One region of the Streptomyces sp. R41 genome, then DNA from elsewhere that is predicted to be linked to it. Evidence: riboswitches for the same ligand, from Rfam matches in the RefSeq annotation. Region 1 holds a riboswitch; each other region holds the start of a gene.

The links. Region 1 has a riboswitch for cobalamin ahead of AB5J53_RS12310 (cobalamin biosynthesis protein). Riboswitches for the same ligand answer to the same signal wherever they lie in the genome.
Region 2: linked by a shared signal. The riboswitch ahead of AB5J53_RS18030 (HoxN/HupN/NixA family nickel/cobalt transporter) and the one ahead of AB5J53_RS12310 (cobalamin biosynthesis protein) in region 1 are both predicted to bind cobalamin.
Region 3: linked by a shared signal. The riboswitch ahead of AB5J53_RS39490 (CbtB domain-containing protein) and the one ahead of AB5J53_RS12310 (cobalamin biosynthesis protein) in region 1 are both predicted to bind cobalamin.

Annotation. Positions count from the first base shown of each region.
Region 1 is NZ_CP163443.1:2,606,380-2,612,006, reverse strand. Features, by position in the region: gene AB5J53_RS12315 (cobyric acid synthase) at 1-1,477, opposite strand, end outside; gene AB5J53_RS12310 (cobalamin biosynthesis protein) at 1,474-2,529, opposite strand; cobalamin riboswitch at 2,647-2,790, opposite strand; gene AB5J53_RS12305 (DUF397 domain-containing protein) at 2,952-3,275, shown strand; gene AB5J53_RS12300 (hypothetical protein) at 3,268-3,576, shown strand; gene AB5J53_RS12295 (hypothetical protein) at 3,509-4,171, opposite strand; gene AB5J53_RS12290 (helix-turn-helix domain-containing protein) at 4,213-5,067, opposite strand; gene AB5J53_RS12285 (hypothetical protein) at 5,300-5,521, opposite strand; gene AB5J53_RS12280 (anion permease) at 5,534-5,627, opposite strand, start outside.
Region 2 is NZ_CP163443.1:3,905,227-3,910,853, forward strand. Features, by position in the region: gene AB5J53_RS18010 (GTPase) at 1-312, shown strand, start outside; gene AB5J53_RS18015 (single-stranded DNA-binding protein) at 447-917, shown strand; gene AB5J53_RS18020 (LAETG motif-containing sortase-dependent surface protein) at 1,177-2,586, shown strand; gene AB5J53_RS18025 (winged helix-turn-helix domain-containing protein) at 2,716-3,075, opposite strand; cobalamin riboswitch at 3,156-3,359, shown strand; gene AB5J53_RS18030 (HoxN/HupN/NixA family nickel/cobalt transporter) at 3,387-4,487, shown strand; gene AB5J53_RS18035 (YcnI family protein) at 4,528-5,268, opposite strand; gene AB5J53_RS18040 (hypothetical protein) at 5,299-5,627, opposite strand, start outside.
Region 3 is NZ_CP163443.1:8,705,056-8,710,682, reverse strand. Features, by position in the region: gene AB5J53_RS39510 (MBL fold metallo-hydrolase) at 1-12, shown strand, start outside; gene AB5J53_RS39505 (carboxylesterase/lipase family protein) at 94-1,539, shown strand; gene AB5J53_RS39500 (hypothetical protein) at 1,494-1,715, opposite strand; gene AB5J53_RS39495 (CbtA family protein) at 1,874-2,638, opposite strand; gene AB5J53_RS39490 (CbtB domain-containing protein) at 2,696-2,920, opposite strand; cobalamin riboswitch at 2,953-3,108, opposite strand; gene AB5J53_RS39485 (histidine phosphatase family protein) at 3,177-3,749, shown strand; partial or broken gene metE (5-methyltetrahydropteroyltriglutamate--homocysteine S-methyltransferase) at 3,812-5,583, opposite strand; gene AB5J53_RS39475 (NUDIX hydrolase) at 5,615-5,627, opposite strand, start outside.

The sequences.
Region 1 (5,627 bases):
CTGACGGCGCGCCCGACTCGATGAGCCGCCACAGCGCGTCCGTGTCCGCGTGTTCCTCGATCAGATCGCCGAGCCGGTCCAGCTGCTCCTCGCGCAGCGCCGCGAACGACGTGCCGGCGGCCGGCACGAAACGACGGCCCGCGGCGGCCGCCACCTCGCGCAGGAAGGCACGCCGGAATCCGTCCGACTCCAGCGAGCCGTGCCAGTGCGTGCCCCAGACGGCGCCGACCCGGCACCCGTCCAAGAAGGTCTCTCCGCCGGTGACGTCGGCGACTCCGTGGTGGATCTCGTACCCCTCGACGCGCTCGCCGAGCGCCTCACCGACGGGCCGCGTGAGGGTCTTCTCCCGCGCGAACCGCACGCGGACGGGCAGGAGCCCGAGGCCCTCGACATGACCTCGGCGGCTCTCGACCTCGTCCTCGATGTGCTCGCCGAGTACCTGGAAGCCACCGCAGATGCCCAGCACGGGCCGTCCCTCGGCGGCTCTGCGCGCGACGGCGTCCGCGAGGCCGCGCTCCCGCAGCCACTCCAGGGCACGCACGGTCCCGCGCGTACCGGGAATGACGACGAGGTCGGCATCGGCGACCTCCTCGGCCCGGTCCACGAACCGCACGACGACACCCGGTTCGGCGGCCAGCGCGTCCACGTCCGTGAAGTTGGACATGAGCGGGATCGCGCAGACCGCGACCCGGAGGATGTCCTCGCCGACGGGGGAGGTGACCTCCGACTCCCGGACCGCCCCGCGCAGAGAGACCCGAAGCCCGTCCTCCTCGTCGATGCCGAGGCCGTGCTGGAAGGGCAGGACGCCGTACGAGCGCCGGCCGGTGAGGCCGTGCAGCATCTCGAGCCCGGGCTCCAGCAGGGAGACGTCCCCGCGGAACTTGTTGACGAGGAACCCGGCGACGAGCTCCTGGTCCTCGCGCGACAGCAACGCGACCGTCCCGAAGAACGAGGCGAACACGCCGCCACGGTCGATGTCGCCGACGACGAGCACGGGGAGCCGGGCATTCCTGGCGATCCCCATGTTCACGATGTCGGTACGCCGCAGATTGATCTCGGCAGGACTGCCGGCCCCCTCGCAGATCACCGCGTCATACGTGCCCCGCAACTCGGCGAGGCAGTCCAGCACCGTCCCGAGGAGCTGCTCCTGCCGCCCTCCGTGGTAGCCGCGCGCCGAGAGCTCCCCAACGGGCTTGCCCATGAGGACGACCTGACTGCTCCGGTCGCTCCCCGGCTTGAGCAGTACGGGATTCATGAGCGCGGTGGGCTCCACGCGCGCGGCCTGCGCCTGCATGGCCTGCGCGCGCCCGATCTCGGCGCCCTCGCGCGTCACGAACGAATTCAGCGACATGTTCTGCGCCTTGAAGGGCGCGACCTTGACGCCCTGCCGCACCAGCCACCGGCAGACCCCGGCGGTCACGACACTCTTGCCGGCGTCGGAGGTGGTCCCGGCGATGAGCAGCCCGCCGCCCGTCATGACGTCCTTCCCAAGTGCTGTGGGCAATCGTTCCGCAGGGCGATGGGGGTTCCCCCTGCTCGGGCCAGGCCGAGAGCTTGCGGGAGGGTGGACACAGCGACCAGCGCCGGGCGCCTCATGACCCGGCCCCGCAACAGCGCGGCCCCGGCACTGACCCCCAACGCCAGCCAGCCGACGCGCCGCGACAACCGCACGGCCCGTTCGATGTCGTCGACCACGACAGCGCGGCCCTCCCCATTGAGTACGGGCCGGTGCTCGACCCGCCCCCCGTACGAGAGCGTCCCGCCCAGCCGCACCCCCAGCGCCCCCGCGAACGAGGCCTCCACGGGCCCCGCGTTGGGACTCGGATGCTTGTGCGCGTCCGCACGCCAGGCGCGCACGGCCCCGCGCCGGTCGCGTCCCGCGACGGCGGCGAGCACGGCGGTCAACCGCGCGCCCGGCCAGCCCGCGACATCGTCGAGCCGCGCGGAAGCCCACCCGAACCGCCGGTACTTGGGGGACTTGTGCCCGACCATGGCGTCGAGCGTGTTCACGGCACGAAAGGCGACAAGCCCGGGCACGCCGCCGACAGCCCCCCACACCAGGGCCCCCACCACGGCATCGGAGGTGTTCTCGGCGACGGACTCGACGACGGCTCGCGCGATGCCGTCGGAGTCGAGCGCCTGGGGATCCCGCCCGCACAGATGCGGCAGTCGCTCCCGGGCCACTTCGACGTCGCCGACCGCGAGCGCGTCGCCGATCGCGCGGGCCTCGCGCCCGAGGGAGGTCCCTGCGACGACGGCCCAAGTGGCCGCGGCGGTCAGTGCGATGGAGGCGGTACGGGATCGGCGTACGGAATGGCGGGCCAGCGCCGCGAGGCCGGTGGCACCGCCCACGCACACGGCGGTGTGCAGCGCGCCCCACCCGCGGTGGTCCCGCCACAGCACCCGCTCCACGGCTCCCGCGGCCCGCCCGAACGCGGCGACCGGATGCCCCCGGCGAGGGTCGCCGAGCAGCAGGTCAGCGAGAAGGCCGGCGGCGGCGCCGTACGCGAAGACGCGATCGGCACGCACCGGTTCAGCCGACCGTCAGGTCGGGCACAACTGTAGTTCGCGTAGTTCGCGTCGTTCGCACAGAACTTGGGCAGCCGCGCATGGCGATATGTCCTCACTCAGGGTGTCCACGCCCTGGTTCGACGAGACCGGCGGTGAGAGTTCCTGGCTCCCGGGGGCTTCCTTCCCCGGTGACAGTGGCGGGACCGCGCCGGACTCACACCGGCTTCCTCTCATGTCGCCGTACTTGGCTCCGGCAGTCCACCACGGGGTTAGAACAGCCGTCAACTTGCTGTTGACCTGGGGCGGAAGAGTGTGCTGAGGCCCACACGGGGCCGGTTTTCCCCTAGGCCGACAAATTGAGCCTTCATAGACTGGAATACGACAATCGGAGAGCGGTCCGAGAGTGGTTGGTTCCGGGTCGTGGCGTGGTGGGGTGGTTCGTGGCGGCCCTCTGGGCCGACCAAGATCACGGCGCTATCGTGCATCGGCATGGGCGGGAAACGACGGACACGCGTCGGGGGACGCCGGCTCTCGGGCAGCAGGAGGTCGGCGTGTCCAATGAGAACTCGTTCGGGCGAACCTGGCGCAAGAGCAGCTTCAGCGGGGCCGATTACGAATGCGTCGAGGTGGCCTTCGTCGAAGACGGGGTGATCGTCCGTGACTCGCAACATCCGTCGGGGCCGTATGTCGTCCTCTCCGCCGAGCGGTGGCGGACGTTTCTGACGGCTTTCGCCGGTTCGGGGGGAGGGGAGAAGGATGACTGACCATCATCTCGCCGAGGTACGGGCCTCGGTGAACGGCGTGCGTGGGGGCGCGCGAAGGGGGTCCGTGGCCCTGGCGATCGCGCTGACGTGCGTGCTGCTCGGCGCGGCGGCCACTCTGGTCGGCGCGGCCGCCGCACTGTTCGTGGACGGTCCGCCCGCACGGCTGGCCACCTGGGTGCTGGTGGCCGCCGCGGTCGCGGTGACCGTGGGACTGCGGTGGGGCTTCTCGGAGGTCAGGAGGGATCGTCTGCCGACTGCTCGGGTCGCTGAGCCGGGACCACGGCCCGGCGGTCGTTGCTGAGGGTGGGAACGTCGGCACCGGCCTGCGATATCACCTTGGCCAGCTGACGGCTCACCGCGACCACCGGAGACAGGACCACGGTGGTCACGGTGCCCATCAGCCATGGGTTGTTCATGTGGAAGGCACCCATGACGGCCAGAAGCCCGGCCAGACCCGCGACGAGGACCAGGATGCAGCCGGTGCAGTAGACGATCTTGGTGGTGAACATCCGGACGTGGTCGTCGGTGCGGTGGCGATCCAGGTCGTCCATCCGCTGGGCGCGACCGGCGTCGGCCATCGCGTCACGGACGAGTTGGTTGTAGGAGAGGTCGGCGACGGGAGTCTGCCAGAGACCCGAACCGGCAGCCGTATGGGCCGCCGTGTCGGCGGCGGTCGTATCGACCGTGTCGGACGCGGTGGAGCCGGAGCCATCGGTGGAGCCCGGGCGGGCCGTACCGGCGGAGGCCGGGGTGGCGGAGGCCGAGCCGGTGGGGAGCCCCCTGCCGGAAGGCCCGGCGGCCCCCTGAGCACCATCCGTACCGCCAGTGCGCCAGGGCGTTCGCCTGATGGCAGTGAGGACCTCCCGCCACCACTCTTTCCACGCGGCTGGCAGCATGTGAGGCCTCCTTGCTTCTCCGGGCTCCTGGGCCGGGGAGGTCAGCTGCTGTCGATGCCTTCCCTGATGCGGCTGATCAGGTCGATGGCCTGGTCTCCGCGCAGGGCGATCTCGCGGAGGTATTCGAAGCATTCCTGGTGGCGCACGATCAGCTCGTGGTCGTCACGCATCGACTGGTTTCCCTGGACCTCCAGATACAGCAGGTCCTCGTCATCGGTGAAGCCCAGCAGGATGAAGCTGTTCGGGGTGGAGTAGTGGGCGCCCGCGGTGAACGGGAGTACTTGAAGAGAGACCTTGGGGCGCTCCGACAGGTCGATGAGGTGCTGCAACTGCGCCCGCTGCACGCGGGGTCCACCGATCTGCCGGTGCAGCGCGGCCTCGTCGACGACGAAGAAGGTCCACGGCGGCTCGTCGCCCTCCAGCGCGCGCTCCTGGCGCGCGGTGCGCAGCTCGACGATGCGCCGGGCCCGTGCCTCGTCGACGCGCGGGGCGAGCAGGGCCATCGCGTATTCATCGGTCTGCAGGAAGCCCGGCACCACGATCGGGTTGTACGTGCGGATGGAGGCGGCCGCGCTCTCGTACCCCAGGTACTGACTGAACCCGGGCCCCATGATGTCGTTGTACTCGGCCCACCAGCTGGCGCCCTTCGAGCCACGGGCGGCCTCCTCCAGCTCGGCGCTGAGCTGAGGGTCCGTCACTTCGTACTGCTGGAGCAGGGCGCGCAGATCGGTGACCGAGAGGCTGACGACGCCCTGCTCGATTCTCATGATCTTGGAAAGCGACCAGTCGAGGGCGTGGGCGGCCTGCCCCTGTGACTGCCCGGTGGCCTCGCGGGCCTTGCGGAGCGCGATGCGCAGTCTCCGGCGATTCAGGCTGGGGTCGACATCCCTCGGCATGGGTGGCTCCTCGCTGTCGTCGTGACGGTTCCATGCTTGGCATATGGCAAGGAGCCGTATGTGCGGTCGACGCTAGCAGACAGCTTGATGTCAGTATGCCATATGTCACTTCGCTGCATCGCATGCGCTCGATCGAGTGAGCGGGGAGTGAGCGGTGGGCATGAAAAAGCCGGGTGGGGCGCACTGGAGAAGTGCGCCCCACCCGGCGGAAGGCCGAGGTTCCGGCGGTCGGTCAGGCCACGATGATGAAGATCCCGTACGCCACCGCCGCCGCGCACGCCGCGAAGCAGGCGTAGGCGCCGGTGACCGCGAGGGTGGCGGAGCCGCCCTGGGCCGACGCCGACTCGCGCTTGGAGAGGCCGACGATGCCGAGGGTGAAGAGGCCGACGAGGGCCACGGTGGTGAGGAGGCTGACTCCGAAGACGGAGGCGAGGGCCGCCCAGTCGATGTGCATGCTGTTCGTTCCTTACACCGTGGCCGGGCGGGTGGGCTCCGCGTCCGGGGCCGGGATGGTGGTCTTCAGATCGGTGTCGGCCGTGGCGATCGAGCCGGCCGGCGGC
Region 2 (5,627 bases), 1.3 Mb from region 1:
CTCCAAGTGATCGGCGGGCTCTGGCTGCTGGGCCAGATCATCGGGATCACGTCACCGAATCTCGGGGTGCCGGTGCTGCTGATGGTGGCGGGCATCATCGGCGGTCCGGCCGTCGAGTGGAGCAGCAGGATGGCGGCGCGCGGACCCGCACGACGCTACGGGCTCGAAGCGGAACGACGGTTGCGCGAGGCCGCCGCCGGGTGCGGGAGGGCGCGCGTACTGGATCCCGTGGCCTCGGAGCTGCTGCGCTACCGGGAGGTGCGAGAGCAGTACGGGCGGGTCACGGGGGCGGCGTCGGCGCCCGTCGGGTGACGCGGTTATCCACAACCGGCCGGTAGCCCACAGCGCTCAGCGGGCTCGGCCCGGCGAAGGCAGTCTGAACTCGCGGCGATCGCAGCGCATGCGGTCGCCGCGACAGACGCATTCGTACGGGAGAGGGGTTCGGGATGAACGAGACGATGGTGTGCGTGGTGGGGAACGTCGCGACGCAGCCGGTGTACCGGGAGCTGTCGACGGGAGCGTCGACGAGGTTTCGGCTGGCCGTGACGTCGCGCTACTGGGATCGCGAGAAGAGCGAGTGGACCGACGGACACACCAACTTCTTCACGGTCTGGGCCAGGAGGGCTCTCGCGACGAATGCGGGGGCGTCGCTGTCGGTGGGCGATCCGGTTGTCGTGCACGGCCGGCTGAAGGTGCGCACGGAAACGCGCGACGGCCAGAGCTGGACCTCGGCGGACGTCGACGCGGCGGCGATCGGACACGATCTCTCGCGAGGCACGTCCGCCTTCCGACGAGCGTCCAAGGGGGACATCGGATCGGCTCCGACACCTCAGCCGGAGCCCAGTTGGGAAACGGAGCCACAGGCTGATCCCGATACTGCCTCCCAACAGCGGCCCGAGCCCGCCGGAGTGACGTGATGTCAGGGACGTCCACGTCCTGACCGAACTGCGGCTTATCGACAAATGCGTTGTGAACGGTCCCCATGGATTTGTCGATAAGCCCAGCTCACAGCTGTGTGAGCGATAACGATTCCGAGTCGGATCGGTTATCGGATGACATGTCTGGGGAGCGTGGTGCGCCGCGTCTTTAGGATGCCGGGCATAGCTCTCGGGGCTTCTGATTCTGCTGGCGGGACCGTCCCCCCATGTCAACGGGTCCTGCACGAAGGGGAATTCTGTGTTTTCTGCGTTCTCTGCGTTGTCCGCGCGCAGGCGAGGTGCCGCCCGCCTCGCCGCCGCGACGTTGGTGTCGGGGCTCGTCGCAGCGGGGGCGATCGCCGCCGCCGGTACGGCCGTTGCCGACGAGACCCCGCAGAGCCTGGGCGGTGCGACCGCCACCATAGGTGACCTGAAGACGTACGGGTCCGCGGTCATCCATGACAACGGCGAGGACTCGTGGGTGTCCGCCGGACTCTTCGAGATGTCCGTCGACAACGGCGGCATGCTGCAGACCTACTGCATCGACATCCACAACCCGACGCAGCGGGACGCCAAGTACCAGGAGACCTCCTGGAGCGGTACGTCGCTGAGCGGCAACAAGGACGCGGGCAAGATCCGCTGGATGCTGCAGAACTCCTACCCGCAGGTGAACGACCTCGCGGCGCTCGCCGAGAAGGCCGGCGCCGCCGGCCTCACCGAGAAGGACGCGGCGGCCGGCACTCAGGTGGCCATCTGGCGGTACTCGGACGGCGCCGACGTGGACGCGGTGGACCCGCAGGCGGAGAAGCTGGCGGACTATCTGCAGAAGAGCGCGCGGAATCTGGCGGAGCCCAAGGCCTCGTTGGCCCTCGACCCGGCCGCGGTCTCCGGTCACGCCGGCGAGAAGCTCGGCCCGGTCACGGTGCACACCAACGCGGACAGTGTGACGGTGACGCCGCCCTCGGACGCCACCGCCGGCGGGGTGAAGATCGTCGACAAGGACGGCAAGGCGATCACCTCCGCGGCCGACGGCAGCCGGCTCTACTTCGACGTGCCGAAGGACACCGCGGACGGTTCGGCATCGCTGACCGTGCAGGCGTCCACCACCGTGCCGGTCGGCCGCGCCTTCACCTCGGAGACCCGCAGCCAGACACAGATCCTCGCGGGCTCCAGCGAGTCGACGGTCTCCGCGTCGGCGACCGCGAACTGGGCCGAGAAGGGCGCGATACCGGCCCTGTCCGCCGAGAAGAACTGCGCCAAGGGCGGCGTGGACATCACGGCGGCCAACAAGGGCGACGAGGCGTTCACCTTCGAGCTGATGGGGATCGAGCACACCATCGAGGCGGGCGCGTCCCAGACGGTGACCATCCCGCTGCAGGAGGACCAGGCCTACGACTTCACGATCAACGGTCCGAACGGCTTCTCCAAGCGGTTCAAGGGCGTGCTCGACTGCAAGACCCAAGGCAGTACGAGCGACATCTCGACCCAGACGGTCAGTGAGCCGAGCCCGGCGACGGTGGGCGGCACCTCCACCGGAGACACCGACCTCGCTGAGACCGGCGGCTCCAGCACGACCCCGATCATCGCGGGCATAGCCATCGCCCTCGTGGTGATCGGCGGCGCGGCAGTGCTCTTCGTCCGCAAGAAGCAGGCACGGGTCCAGGACTGAACAACACAGCACCTTGGCAACTCAACAGTGAGTGACCGCACCACGGTGACTCCATGAGCCCGCGGCCCCGGCAAGCCCCCCAGGCGTCCGGGGCCGCACCCATTCCGGCCACCGTCCGCCTGGGGCGGCTCAGCCCTTGTCGGACGCGCAGTGCTCGAGGAGTTCGGCGGTCGGGCCGTCGGTCACCCGGTAGCGCACGACCCGCCCGTCCTTGTCGCCCTCGACCACCCCGGCGGTACGGAGCAGACGCAGGGCCTGGGACACGGCGGGGTCATTCATACCGGTCGCGATGGCGAGGTCGGAGACGGCGAGGGGGCCGGCCCGGTGCAGGGCCAGCAGAAGGGCGAGACGACGCGGGTCGGCGAGGAGCGAGAAGCGGTCGGCCCAGGTGCGTACGTGCCCGGGCTCACCGATGGCGGCGACGGCGTCGCAGACCCGATGGCCGTCGATGGTCCGGCGGTCGGCGCGCTCGGCGGGGACGAGGTGCATGGGGTCATCTTCGCAGGCGACCCCATGTGATCTTCAATACCTGCGCAGCTGTGCAACTTTGCAGGAGACCCCGGCCGCCCCTACGGTGGGTGGGCCGTGGTGTTCGGGAAGACCGGTGACGGCCCCTCAGGGGCCCAGACCGGAGCGGCCCTCGCCACTGTGATCGGGGGGAGTTCCCGTCCCGTGCCGCCCGCGGGCGGCGCCACTGGCCGCAAGGCCGGGAAGGCAGGGGCGGGCACGTGTACCCGTAAGCCAGGAGACCGGCCACGGCATCTCACGAAGTGATCCACGAGGTGCTGGAGCGTGACCGTATGACCCTGCCCACGCAGTCGTCCCCCGCCACCGGGTTCCGGTGGCGCCGCGAGGACACCGTCCGAACCGCTGTACTCCTGGCCGTGATCGCGGCTTTGCACGTCGTCGCGTTCGGCATCCTGTTCCTGCTCGTCGTGCCGGAGCACTACGAGGTCGGGTCCAAGGCGTTCGGCATCGGCCTGGGCGTGACCGCCTACACCCTGGGCATGCGGCATGCCTTCGACGCGGACCACATCGCCGCGATCGACAACACCACGCGCAAACTGATGGCCGACGGCAAGCGGCCCGTGTCGGTGGGCTTCTGGTTCGCGCTGGGGCACTCCAGCGTGGTGGTCGTGCTCGCCGCGCTCATCGCCGGAGGCACCCAGCTGGCCGGGCGCATCATGAACGAGGGCTCCAGCACCCACCAGGTGCTCGGCGTCATGGGCACCACGGTCTCCGGGTCCTTCCTCTACCTGATCGCCGCCCTCAACCTCGTCGCGCTGATGGGCATTCTGCGGGTCTTCCGGGCGATGCGGGCGGGTACATACAACGAGGAAGAGCTCGAACAGCACCTGGATTCCCGTGGGTTCATGAACCGGATCCTCGGTCGCTTCACGAAGTCCATCACGCGGCCGGGGCAGATGTTCCCGCTCGGCTTTCTCTTCGGGCTCGGCTTCGACACCGCCACCGAGGTCACGCTGATGGTGATGGCGGGCAGCGGCGCGGCGGCCGGGCTGCCCTGGTACGCGATCCTGTGCCTGCCGCTGCTGTTCGCGGCGGGGATGAGCCTGTTCGACACGCTGGACGGCACGTTCATGAACTTCGCCTACCAGTGGGCCTTCTCCAACCCGGTGCGCAAGGTCTTCTACAACCTCACCATCACCGGCCTGTCCATCGCCGTGGCCTTCTTCATCGGCACCATCGAGCTGGTGGGCGTGCTGCACGACAAGCTCGCCCTGCGCGACGACGTTACCGACTGGATCGCGGGGCTCGACCTGGACAACGTCGGGTACATCATCGTCGGCCTGTTCGTGGTCGTCTGGGCCGCGGCCGTGGCGTACTGGCGGCTGGCCAAGGTCGAGCAGCGGTGGGCGGTCCGCCCCGCCGACGGGAGTTGAGACCGGCGGGGCGGCAGCCGCATACGGCTGGGCACATCGGCTAGGGGCGGGCGCTCCGGCCGCGTGCGAGGGCGAATCCGGCCGCGGCCAGGCCGAGGACGCCGACGATCAGACCCGCGATGCCCAGGCCGCGAGCGGTCGAGTCACTGCTCTTGCCGCTCGCGGTCGAGGTCTTGGCGTCCGAGGCCGGTGACGAGGCCGCGCCGGAGGGTTCCACGGAGGAGTCCTCCCCCGTGGCCTTGGCGGTGAGCTTGAGCACCGGCGCCGGGTTCTCCGGCTCCTCGCCGCCCTTGGGTGTCTCCTCGATCCACCGGACGACATTGCCGTCCGAGTAGGTCTGCAGCGTCTTGAACTCCAACTGATCGGCATCATCGGGAAGTTGACCGAAGGCGACGTTGAAGTCCTGGAACTCGCCGTGGCGGATCCTGCCGCCCGTCCAGGTGATCTCGGAGACGGCGTCGGTGATCGTGCCGTCGTCGGTCTTGATGGGCTTCTTGAGCTTGGTGGTCGTCACCTTCGCGGTCCAGCCGGACTGCGGAGTGACCAGGACACCCAGGACCGGGTGGTCGGTGGGCAGGAAGACCTGCACCTTCGTGGTGCTCGCGGTGTCCTCCTCGTTGGGGACGCGGAAGGTCAGCACGCCGTCCGTGGCGCCCTTGGCGTAGCTCTCGGGGTGGACCGTCACATGCGCGAAGGCCGCGCCCGCGGCGGTCAGGACTCCGGCCGTGGTGAGCGCGGCGACGAGGCCGGCTCGGCGCAGGGTGGTGCGTATCGGGGACATCAGGGGAACTCCGTACTGGTGTGGATGCGGTCAGGGCTTATACGCGAGCCCGGCCGGCGGTCCCCGACGGGAGACGGCGTGCCGCAGCAGCACCTGCCGCAGCGGCCACGTCTCAAAGGCGTTCCGGCAAACGACGTCCCGTTGGGCCCGTGCGGGAGACGGTCCCGTCCGCACCCGCCACCATGCCGCGAGCCCGGGCACGAACGCCACGGCCCACCGCAGTAGGGACCACAGGGCGGCCTCGCCGCGCCGCAGCCACCAGGTCGCGAGCAGGGCGGCGGCCACATGCGCTGCCGTGGCGTGGGGCGTCATGGCGTGTGCGTGCGCGGGCATCATGTGCGCCCCGTGCATCGTCATCG
Region 3 (5,627 bases), 6.1 Mb from region 1:
ACCCGGTACTGACCCCGATTCCACCCCGCCGCCGCTCCGGCCACCCCGGAGCGGCGGCATCCACGTGAGCAACCAGCAGCGAGGAGATCCGAGATGGCACCCGCCGATCCCGCCACCGTCACCACCACCTCAGGCCCGATCCGCGGTCGCCGCCACGGACATGGGACTGTCTTCCTCGATGTGCCCTATTGCGCACCGCCTGTCGGACGCAGGCGCTTCGCCGCGCCGAGCCCGCACGAACGGTGGACCGGGATCCGTGACGCGACGCGGCCGGGACCGACCGCGCCCCAGCCCACCCGGGACTCCTTCGGCACCCTCGACATGTCGCCCTACTTCGGCCCGGGCTGGCAGCGCGGGGACGACTACCTCACCGTGAACATCTGGGCCCCGCAATCCGATGGACCGACCCGGCCGGTCATGGTGTTCGTGCACGGCGGAGGGTTCGTCGCGGGCTCCAGCCGTGCACCGCTTTACGACGGAACGGCTTTCGCCCGCGACGGCGTCGTGCTGATCACCGTCAACTACCGCCTGGGCATCCCCGGCTTCCTGCACCTGCCTGACGCTCCGGACAACCGCGGCATGCTCGACGTCCTGGCCGCCCTGCACTGGATCCGGGAGAACGTCGCCCGCTTCGGCGGTGACCCCGGCAACGTCACGCTCTTCGGCCAGTCCGCCGGAGCCATCATCGTCGGCGGCATCCTCGCCGACCCGGCCTCGGCCGGCCTCGTCCGACGGGCGATCATCCAGAGCGGCACCGGCACCGGCGCCTTCACTCCCGACCAGGCCGGCATTGTCACCGCGGCGGTCGGACGCGAGCTGGACCTTGAACCCACAGTCAAAACCCTGGCCGAGATCCCCGACGAGCGCCTCGTCGCCGTCATGGCCGGCCTGACCGGCTTGGACCTGCGCACGTCCACCCACCACGACCCGCTCGGCGGCATCACCTCCTTCAGCCTGGTCAGCGAGCGCCAGCCGGCCACCGCGGTCGCCGCCGGCCAGGGAGACGAGGTCGACTTGCTGATCGGCGCCAATCTCGACGAGGGCAGTCTCTACCTTGCCCCGTTGGGACTCCTGGCGAGCACCACCGATGCCGATGTCCGGGACACCGCGGCGCAGTTCCACCCCGACCCCGACGAAGCCGTCCGTGCCTACCGAGCACAGCACCCATCCGCCTCAGCCGCCGACCTGCGCACCACCATCCTCGGCGACGGGCTGTTCACAGCCGGCTCCCGGCAGATGGCCGCCGCACACGCGAGCGCTGCGGCCGGACGGACGTACTGCTACGAATTCGTCTGGCGCTCCGACGCGATCGACGGGCGACTGGGCGCCAGCCATGTCATGGAGTTGCCGTTCGTCTTCGACCGCCTGTCCCTGCCATCACTGCGCGGCCCACGAGGGCTCCTCGGCAACGCCGAACCGTCAGCCCCCCTCGCCGCCCGGATCCACCGATCGTGGATACGGTTCGCTGAGACCGGCAATCCCGGCTGGCCCGTCTACGAACCGGCCGAGGGCCACGTCCAGCACATCGGCGTCGCCTGACCGCCGACCGTGGGCAAGGCGCCGCGCACTGCGCGCCGGTGGCCGGTGGCCGGTGGCCGGTGGCCGGTGGCCGCGAAGATACCCGAGCCGATGGCGGCGACGGACGCGGAGAACCGCCGGTTGCGGAAGTAGGTGACGTCGAGGGAGGGATGGTCGCTGCGGGCCTCGTACACCATGAAGCCCGAACCCTACGAACTTGGATGTGGCCGGTCGAGCTCGGCCACGAGAGACTCACCGCGGCCTACAAGTCCCTCTCGCTCAACGCCGTTGGGCCGTCCGGCGTGCCAGATGGCAGGCCTGACGGCGCAACGGAGTTCAGCGTTCAGCGGGGGTGTCAGTGCGCCGCGGTTGCGGCGCCGGTCGTCGTGCCGGTGCTGGTCTTCGCCACCGGACGAGGGGACAGGAGGCGTTCGGCGAGGTGGCCGAAGACCAGGCCGAAGGACACCCACAGGGTGGCCTGGATGGCCAGGGCCGCCAGGCGGAACTGCCACAGCAGGGTTGCCGAGAAGTCCTTGGGTACCTCGTTGATGGCGGGCAGGAAGGCGTAGGCGAGACCGACGGCCGCGACGAAGGCCGCCGCCGCGGCCACCGTGGCGTACCAATTGCCCAGGCGCGGGGCCAGGCGCTTGCCGAGGATCGTCGCCGCGACGGCGAGGAGCACGCTCAGCGCGACCATCAGGAAGTACAAAGTGGTGCGCTTGCCGATGGTGTCGGGGTCGCCCACGGACGGCGGGTTGGCCGGGTACTTCAGGAACGGGACGACGTATACGGCAATCAGCGCGGCCATGGAGACCAGGGCCGCTGTGGCGCGCGGGCCGAAGCGGCCGATGCGGCCCAGGGCGACGCAGACGGCCAGGCCCGCGATGCCGCCGATGGCAACGCCGTAGATCAGGACACCGGTGGCCAGACCGGCGGTCGACTGCATGGTGCGGCTGACGAGTTCCACGCCGTGCTCATGGCTGTGGCCCTCTTCGTAGGCGATGGCGGAGTCCACGCGGGGCTCGCCGAGCAGGTAGGAGACGATCAGCGCCAGCACGCCGGCGGCGAGGCCGGCGAGCATGCCGCGGACGAGTAGCGCCCTTACCGATATGGAGTTCATGGTCTTCTTCGATTCCCCTGGGGACGAGGCCGAGACTGGTGAGCGGTGTCAGCTGTGTCAGTGGCAGGGGAAGCCGAGCAGGTGGCGGCCGTCGTGCACCCACTCGTGCACGTTCTCGCCGGAGATCAGGGCGGTGGCGCCCTGCTCGGCTCCGACGAAGTACAGGAGGATCAGCGCGAGGATGCCGATGAAGGCCGCCCACGGCGCGATCGCCTTGAGGGAGATGGGGGTGATCTCCGACACCTGGGGTGCGCTCGGCGCGGGAATGGCGGACTGGGCCATGGCGGAACCTCCTGGGAACAACGCGTCCCGGTCATTGGTGCTCGTCCGACGGCCTGGGTCTGACTCGTCCGACATGGGCCCCGGAGTGCGGGTCCTGTGCCGGACATACAGTGGCGCGACCGTGCCGGATTCTCACCGGACTTCCATACGCCGTCGATGTCCATGAGACCGTAGCGCGCGACGGCCACGGCCGCTACGGCGCATGTGGCGCAATGCGCGCCCCTAGTTGGGCGAATTGGTGCAGATGAAGGGAATGTTGGTGGCGCGTATCACCCTGGTGTCGCCGGCGGTCAACGCGGCCCTGCGACAGGTCCGGTTCGACGACGCGCCGCTGGACGAGTCGGCCGCACGGCGGGCCCGTGCGGCCGCGGATGCCCTGCCACCGCACGAAGTGATGCTCACCGCCCCGTCGGAGCGGTGCCGCGGTACCGCCGAAGCCCTCGGCCTGGATGCCGCTGTGGTACGGGAGTTGCGGGATCTCGATGTGGGTCGCTGGCGGGGCCGGTCGCTGGACGAGCTCGCCCAGGAGGCGCCGGAGGGGATCGCCGAGTGGCTGGCCGATCCGGCCGTGACGCCGCACGGCGGTGAGTCGGTGGTGGATCTGGTGGACCGCGTCGGGAACTGGCTGGAGTCGTGGTCCGGGCACGGCGGGCGGATCCTCGCGGTTGCCGAGCCCGCCGTCGTACGGGCGGGCCTGGTGCACGCGCTCGCGGTCCCCGCGCAGACCTTCTGGCGGCTCGACGTCGCCCCGTTGAGCGTGACGGAGCTCAGCGGCCGGTCAGGACGGTGGAATCTGCGCTGCGGGCGGCCGTTGACCGCAGCCGAGTAAAAGGCGCAGGGGGGAGGGGCCGCCGTGGGACCGTTCGCTCCATCACGGCGGCCCCTCGTGTGTCAGGACTCGGTGCCGGTCAGGGTGGAGCGGACCTGGCGGGCGGCGGTGACGAGGTTCTCCAGGGGGCGCGGACCTCGGGCCAGCCGCGGGTCTTCAGGCCGCAGTCGGGGTTGACCCAGAGCCGTTCGCTCGGGATGGCCTCAAGTCCCTTGTACAACGAGGCAGTTGACTCGTCGGTGCTGGGGATGCGCGGTGAGTGGATGTCGTAGACGCCGGGGCCGACCTCGCGCGTAACCGGCCGCGGCGAGTTCGTCGGCGACCTGCATGTGGGAGCGGGCGGCCTCCAGGCTGATGACGTCGGCGTCGAGGTCGTCGATGGCCTGGACGATGTCGCCGAACTCGGCGTAGCACATGTGCGTGTGGATCTGGGTGTCCGGGCGAACGCCGGACGTCGTCAGGCGGAACGCCTCCGTGGCCCACTGCAGGTAGCCGGGCCGGTCCGCCACCCGCAGTGGGAGCGTCTCCCGCAGCGCGGGCTCGTCGACCTGGATGACCGAAGTCCCGGCCGCCTCAAGGTCGCCCACCTCCTCCCGCAGGGCCAGCGCGACCTGACGGGCGGTGTCGGCGAGCGGCTGGTCGTCGCGGACGAAGGACCAGGCGAGCATGGTGACCGGGCCGGTGAGCATGCCTTTGACCGGGCGGTCGGTGAGGGACTGGGCGTACGTCGTCCAGCGCACCGTCATCGGGTCGGGGCGGGAGATGTCGCCGACCAGGATCGGCGGGCGTACGTAGCGCGTGCCGTAGGACTGGACCCAGCCGTGCTGGGTGGCGAGGTAACCGGTGAGCTGTTCGGCGAAGTACTGGACCATGTCGTTGCGTTCGGCTTCGCCGTGGACCAGGACGTCGAGGCCGGCCTTGTCCTGGAAGGTGATGACCTCGCGGATCTCGGCCTCGATGCGCTGCTCGTACGCCACCGCGTCGATTCGTCCGGCCCTCAAGTCCGCGCGGGAGAAGCGCAGTTCGTCGGTCTGCGGGAAGGAGCCGATGGTGGTCGTCGGCAGCAGCGGCAGGCGCAGGTGGGCACGTTGAGCCGTGACCCGTTCGGAGTATGGCTGGGAGCGGCGGGCGTCAGCGCCGGTGATCGCCGCGGCCCGGGCGCGCACGGCGGGATCGTGAGTGAGGGCGGATCCGGCTCGGGAGGCGAAGTCGGCACGGTTGGCCTTGAGTTGGGCGGCGATCGCGCAGGTGCCCTCGGTGAGGCCGCGGGCGAGCGTGGCGATCTCGGTGGTCTTCTGGCGGGCGAAGGCCAGCCAGCGGGCGGTCCGCGGGTCCAGGCCGGGTTCGTCGGCGGCGTCCAGGGGGACGTGCAGGAGGGAACAGGAGGCGGCCACGTCCACGCGGCCGGCGAGGCAGAGGAGGGTGCCCAGGGTGGACAGGGACTTTCCGAGGTCGTTGATCCAGACGTTGCGGCCGTCCACGACACCCGCGGCCAGGCGCTTGCCGGGCAGGCCGCCGACGAACGCCAGGTCGTCGAGGTTGGCCGCGGCGGGTCCGGTGAAGTCGAGGGCGAGCCCGTCGACCGGGGCCTTGACCAGGACGGGCAGGGCTTCTTCGAGCCGGTCGAAGTAGGAGGCGATCAGAGGAGTTTTGGCCGGTCGGCGAGGGCGCCGAGTTCGCGGTAGGCACGGGCGGCGGCCTTCAGTTCGGCCGGGGTGCGGTCCTGGACGAGGGCGGGCTCGTCGAGCTGAACCCAGTCAGCGCCGGCTGCCCGCAGGTCTGCCAGCACCTCGGCGTACACGGGGAGCAGCCGGTCCAGCAGGGTCAGCGGCTGCGGTACAGGCGGTTCGCTGAAATCCTCCGCCTCAGCGCCCGTTC